Verrucomicrobium spinosum DSM 4136 = JCM 18804: one gene and its partner. The protein of the gene in region 2 interacts with the protein of the main gene of each other region in a pairwise test. Links are inferred from orthologs where the notes say so. Each region holds a gene or a part of one and is shown on either strand. Other genes may lie near its edges. The genes, in order: priA and VSP_RS02770.

Evidence for each region.
Region 1: the proteins of VSP_RS02770 (region 2) and priA interact in binary tests that used the Escherichia coli proteins (3 or more experiments, as listed by UniProt). The link is inferred for Verrucomicrobium spinosum DSM 4136 = JCM 18804 from one-to-one orthologs.

The regions. Positions count from the first base shown.
Region 1 is NZ_ABIZ01000001.1:6,356,395-6,359,688, reverse strand. The notes cover bases 101-3,080. They hold priA (replication restart helicase PriA), read right to left. Parts: upstream 2,760-3,080; coding sequence 441-2,759; downstream 101-440. Other genes in these bases: VSP_RS25965 (transglutaminase-like domain-containing protein), read right to left, coding at 101-364. Outside these bases: more of VSP_RS25965, read right to left, coding at 1-100.
Region 2 is NZ_ABIZ01000001.1:723,600-726,762, reverse strand. What follows is about bases 315-3,163. They hold VSP_RS02770 (single-stranded DNA-binding protein), read right to left. Parts: upstream 2,115-3,163; coding sequence 1,515-2,114; downstream 315-1,514. Other genes in these bases: pth (aminoacyl-tRNA hydrolase), read right to left, coding at 2,632-3,163; rpsF (30S ribosomal protein S6), read right to left, coding at 2,351-2,635; VSP_RS33570 (methyltransferase domain-containing protein), read left to right, coding at 365-1,270. Also shown: VSP_RS02780 (glucose-6-phosphate dehydrogenase assembly protein OpcA), read left to right, coding at 1-97. UniProt on the Escherichia coli protein: Plays an important role in DNA replication, recombination and repair. Binds to ssDNA and to an array of partner proteins to recruit them to their sites of action during DNA metabolism. Acts as a sliding platform that migrates on DNA via reptation.

The DNA of each region.
Region 1 (3,294 bases), 5.6 Mb from region 2 along the record:
TGCCCTTTTTTACCGCTTGTTCGGCCAGGGAATCCAGCTTGCGGCCCAGTTCATCGGCGCGTGCTTGCCAGCCGCTCAAGAAGGCTGAGAGGTGCGCCAGGGCCTCTTCAAGACGAGCCTGCGGCGTGGAAAGCCAGCGCCAGGACAACCAAGTGTCCTCCAGCTCTTCCCGGCAGACCGGTGCGAAAATTTCACTCAGCAACCGCTCCTGCTCTTCATCCAGCGGCTCGCCCAAAGCAAGGAGCTGTTCAGGCAGCTCCCGCCGAAGCGAGGCCAGTCGGGTGCGCACCGCCTCCCGGACGACAGGGGTGTCGTCATCCAGCAGCTTGAGCAAATGGCGCAGGTCGGTTTTTGCGGTCTGCATAGTCAAGAATTAGCAAATCGTGGGAGGCATGGCAAGCGGGAAGCTTGAGCCTGAGGGGCATGCGAGAGTGAGAGCATTACAGTAGGGACATGGCGTCCACATCCCAAGTGACAATGACTTCCTCGGGAAAGGTAAGCTCGGAAAGGGTACGCTGGAGATGGGCGACAAGAGGCCGGATCTTTTCTGTCCGGAGCATGAGTTGGAACCGGTACTGTCCGTGGGCTTTCTCAAGGGGGCTGGGGCAGGGTTCACCCATGCGGGTTTCCGAAGGCAGGTTTTGCTTGAGTCGTCCAGCGAGAGTCTGGAGGGCGAATTCCGCGAGGTTGGCCTGCTTGCCGCGGGATCCGATCAAGACCACATGGGTGTACGGTGGGTAGTGCCACTGCTGGCGTTGCTCCAGTTCTTGCTCCGTGAATCCAACATAGTCCCCGTGACGGGCGAACTGCACTGCCGGACTGTGCGGGGTGCTGGTCTGGATGAACACTTCCCCCTTGCGCTCGCCGCGGCCGGCGCGGCCCGCCACCTGGGTGAGCAATTGGAAGGTGCGCTCTGCCGCACGAAAGTCCGGCATACTCAGGGCGAGGTCGGCATTGAGCACGCCCACGAGGGTCACATTGGGGAAGTCGAGACCCTTGGCGATCATCTGGGTGCCGATGAGGATGTCCAGCTTCTGGCTGCGAAAAGCCCGTAGCGTGTCGCGGAGCTGGTTCTTGCGCTGCATGGTGTCCGTGTCCACGCGGGCAAGCCGGGCTTGAGGAAACACCGTGCGGATGGTTTCCTCGGCGCGTTCCGTGCCATAGCCGGTGTAGCTGAGCTTGGGTTCACCACAGGCTTCACATTTGCGAGGGGCGAGCCGCCGCATGCCGCAGATGTGGCAGACCAGCCGACCTTCCTTTTTGTGGAAAGTGAAGGGTACTGCGCAGTCTTCACACTGGCAGACCACACCGCACTCCATGCAGGAGAGGGCGGTGTGAAAGCCCCGGCGGTTCAGGAATAGAATGGTCTGCTCCCCCTTGTCCAGACGGCCCTGAATGGCGAGGCGGAGCTTTTCACTCAGGATGCTGAAGCCGTCTTTGGTCTTCCGCTTTTCCAGGCGCATATCCACGATGCGGATGAGGGGCAACTCCTTGCCATCAGTCCGGCGAGTCATGCCCAGCAGGTCATACTTGCCGTTCCGGGCATTCTCAAAGGTCTCAAGGCAGGGAGTGGCGCTGCCGAGCAGGACGACGCAACCTTCCATCTTTCCGCGAACCACGGCAAGGTCCCGCGCGTTGTAGCGAGGGGCCTCCTCCTGCTTGTAGCTGGGCTCATGCTCCTCATCCACGATGATGATGCCCAAGTTCTCCAGCGGGGCGAAGATCGCACTGCGGGCACCAATGACGATGTCGGCGCGTCCTTCGTGGATTTTGAACCATTCGTCGTGCCGCTCGCCATCCGAGAGGTGGCTATGAAGCACGGCGATGCGCTGCTTTCGCTCCGCGAACCGGCACTTGAAGCGCTCGATTGTCTGCGGGGTCAGGCTGATCTCGGGAACCAAAACCAGCGCGGTTTTGTTCTTCTCCAGCACCCTTCCGATGGCCTGGAGATAGACCTCTGTCTTGCCGCTGCCCGTGACCCCGTGCAGCAGAATGGGGCGCGCTTCTGAGGGCTGTTCCAGTGCTTTCAGCACTCCGGCAAACACGACTGCCTGCTCTTCTGTGAGCGTGAGCGGGGCGGAGGGGAGGAACTCCTCCTCTTGAAACGGATCACGCTCCACGCGAACCTCACTGCGAGTGACGAGACCTTTGTTGACCAGTACGTGGATCACCTGTGTTGCCCGGGGCAGTTGCTTGCGCAGGTAGCTCAGCGTCGATTCGTTGCTGTTGGCCTGGAGCAGATCCAGGATGCGGGCCTGGACGGGGGCTGCCTTGTGTAGCTTGGCCATTTCTTCCGCGGAGAGTTTCCCCACCAGGGTGATGTGGCTGTCTGAGAGGAAGCTCTCTGGTTTGCTCCGAACGGCCTCCGGAAGCATGGTGCGCAGGATCTGCCGCACCGGGCAGAGGTAATAAGTGGCCATCCAGTTGGCCATCTTGAGAAGAGGCCCGGTGAACATGGGCCGGGAGGTGATCGTGTCCGAGATTGGGCGCAGCTTGCCGCCAAATGGGGAGGAATCGAGCAACTGAACGACCACTGCCACCGCCTTGCGCCCCTGAAGAGGGACGTGAACCCGCGAACCAAGGCTGACGCGGTGGGCGAGTTGCTCGGGGATCAGATAATCGAGCTCGAGGGCGGTCTCTTCGAGCAACACCCGCGCAACGCCGCGAGAAGTCTGGGCCACCTTCTCCGGTCCCGACCCTGCAAGCTCTGCGAACAACTGAGGTTGTTCGTTGCGTGGAGAGCTGGCAGATTCGTTCATGCGGGGAGGGGGCATCATGCCCTGTTGGGAGTGGGCCGCAAGCGGCACGTTGAGACGCTGCGCTGGTTGAGACGATGCGCTGGTTGAGACGATGCGCTGGTTGAGAGGGGCTGCGCCCTGGTCATACGCGTATGGGCCAGGTTGAGAGGCTCATTGTTTTCAAGCGCGAGCACCCTGACGCCAAGGGAGTCATACAAAATAGAAGCCCAGGGTCAGGTGAGGAACGAGCCGCCACCCTGGGTACATGGGCGGATGAACTGGAACTCCGAAGTGAGTTCTACAAACCGTGGCCGAGTCCCTGAGTTGTCCGTCGTATGCAGATCGGTCGTCTGCAGGTGATCTGGACGGTTTGTAGAACTCCTTTGGAGTTCCATCACTACCTCCTGCTACCCGGGGTGGCGACCGCTTCGCGGTCTGACCCCGTGCTCCTATTGTGTATCACGCCTTTGGCGTGGGGCTTCCGGCCATGAAGAAATGGGATGCTCCTCCGCCCGGGCTTTGCATCTCGCTAACCTGACAACCATGCGCGTTGCGG
Region 2 (3,163 bases):
AGACGATCCAGCCCTCATCACCGACCAGCTCAGCCGCCTCGGCGGTCAGAGTCTGTATGTGCAGATGGTGCCCGTACTCCGCCAGATGCTGGGGTAGGCCCTGCCCTTCCCCACCCATTGGTGCCCAATCATCAAGGCCGCAGTCTTCGGACTGCGGCCTTTTGTTTGCAGACTACCACAGGAACGCTCCCCCCCGGCGGGATTGATTCGACTGAATCAAGTCGCCTCCATGTCGAATGCTCTTGTCAAAGTGCATGCAAAATGCTCTCTGGGCGGAGAACATCGGTGCTAAACACACGGCAAAAATACCAGCCAAAGGCGCTCCGCACGGGCCACAAGAGCCACGAGCGCTCCACCCAGTTCCATGAAATTTCCGTTCGTCAAAGCCAAGACCGCCAGCTCCCTGCGTCAGAAACTCGACGACACACGCCAGAAGCTTGAAGCGGCGCAGAAGGAACTGGGCACTTTGAAAAAGGAGGTGCATGCTGCGCGGAAACGCCTGGGCAAGAACAAGGGCGTCGGGCCCATGATCGATGAAGGACGCGCCTTCATGAGCATCCGTTTCCTGCGGGGGAAGGGATTGGAGATCGGTGCCCTGCATCGCCCCACCCCCACCGCCGATGGCGTGGTGACCAAGTACTACGACTACTTGAGCGCAGAAGACAACAAGGCCCGCTGCCCGGAACTGGCGGCCGAGGGCAACGAACTCGTGCATGTGGACTATGTGGGCGACGGCGAAAAGCTGGAACTGATCCCTGACGACAGCCTGGATCATCTCATAGCGAACCACATGCTGGAACATTGCCAGGATGTGATCGGCACGCTGCAGGTCTTCATGAGCAAGTTGAAGCTGGGTGGCCACCTCTTCATCACCCTCCCTGACAAACGCTACACATTCGACTTCAACCGGCCCATCACCCCCTACGAACACCTGGTGAAGGACCACCAGGAAGGCCCCGCGCAAAGCTTGTACGATCACTATCTGGATGTGCATCGTCACAACGCCATCAAAGGGGTGGGCTCCAACACGATGACCAAGGAACTCCTCACTCGCGAGGAAGTCCACGCCCTGCCCCACCTCGACATCCACTTCCACGTGTGGACCCAGTTCGACATGCTGGAAATGTTCATGAGACTGAAGGCGGACTTCGGGTTCCCCTGGGAGTTTGAGGGATTGCTGCGCAATGGCCACGAGGTCATCATGGTACTGAAGAAAGAGGAAGTGGAAGTCTGGGACCGGGCCGAGCCGGGCTCGAGGCCGGGACAGTAGGAACGGTCGGGCGGGCTCGGACTACCCCTTCAGCGAGGCCACAGGAGTCGTCCGACGGTCCCCATCGGCTCAGTTCGCCAAAGGGACGGAACAACCGCCTGCCAGCCAACACCCTGAGCATCCTGCCACCGCCATCCCTTTCGCCTCCGCCTTCGGCACACCCCGATCCCTAAAACAACAAAGGACCGGCCTAAGCCGGTCCTTCGTTGCTTGAAATCAATATCGCGAATCGCGAGAGCGCCGATCAAAACGGGATGTCATCGTCTTCCAGGCCGTCCGTGATCGGACCGTCGCCGAAGTCTTCGCTGTTTGCGGGAGCCGGACGATTGCCGCCCTGCGGCGGGCGGGCACCATAGCTGCCGCCACCACCACCGCCGCCGTAACCACCACCACCACCACCACGGGCTTGCTGCGGGGGACGCTGCTGGTAGCCACCGCCACCGCCGCCGCCGCTGGGACCGCTGCTGCTTGCGCCGCCACCCTGGCCGGCGTCATCCATGCCGCCTTCGCGCTTGCTGTCGAGGAACTGCATCACCTCGCCCACCACGCGCAGTCGGCTGCGCTTCTGGCCAGTCTGCTTGTCTTCCCACTGGTCCATCTGAAGACGGCCTTCAATGAAGACCGGACGGCCTTTGTGCAGGTACTGACCGGCCAACTCCGCCAATCGGGCCCACAGTACCACGTCCACGTAGGTCACTTCCTCACGCTTTTCGCCATTCTCGGCCGTGTACACACGGTTCACCGCGATCGCCAAATCAGCCACAGCGCTGCCTTTGGGGGTGTACCGGACTTCGGGATCTCGCGTGAGATTCCCCATGAGCATCACTTTGTTGTACGAAGCCATAGCGCGGTGAAGTTAGCGGGCGCCGCCTAGTTTGGCGACAGGTTTTTGGAGTTTACGACCCGTGTCTCCAAGACACGACCAGCCCGGGCACAGCAGAAAACTGGCTGGAGGGCGGGGCGGATCATGAATCCGCCCGCTGGAGGAACTGCAAAACAGACAGCAGCGAGCACCTCACTTCCCGGCCCTGGATCCGAGGACCCACGGGGCGGAGGAGCACGCAGCCCAGATCACCGCAATTAGCGGCGCTGGAAGTACTGCTGATAGATGTTCTCGTTGAGCTTGAGCTTCGTCTGGAGGCCGTTGATGGCTTCAGGAGCGGCTTCAAAGTGGAAGTTGATGTAGTAGCCGGACTCCACGTGACGCGGGGCATAGGGGAACTTCTTCTTCCCGAGGTTGTCCACCTGCTCGAGCTTGGCACCGTTTTGTTCGAACTCGCGGCCCAGCTGGCTGACCAGGGTCTCGACGTTTTCCTCTTTGCCCTTCATGTCGAGGACAATCATCGCTTCGTATTTGCGGCTCATGGTTTTGGCGTAGTTTGGTTCGTGGTTGATTCTTTGCGGTTGTAGAGATTCATCGCGTTTTCCAGGCCGGTGTTGAGCGCGGAGCGCACGGCCTCCACGGCCCGGCTCACGGCGGTCTGCACCAGGGGCTGCTCAGCCTCGCTGAAGCGACCCAGCACATGGCCCACCATGCGGTCACCCGCGGGACGGCCCTGCTCCCCGGCAATCCCCACCTTCAACCGGGGAAACTCCTCCGTGCCGAGATGGGAAATCAGAGATCTGACACCGTTGTGACCGGCTGGTCGGCCGTTCATCCGGAAACGCATCGAGCCGAGGGACAGATCCACGTCGTCATAGACGGCGAGCACCTCCTCCGGCTGAATCTTGTAAAAGCGGCAGACGGATGACACCGCCTCGCCGCTGGCATTCATATAAGTGAATGGCTTGAGCAGCCACCCACCCGAAAACTTGGCGAGGGCACAATCCCAGCGCTTCTCGTGCCCCCAAGAGGCGGAGAATTGACCGGCGAGCGCGTCCACGACCATGAAT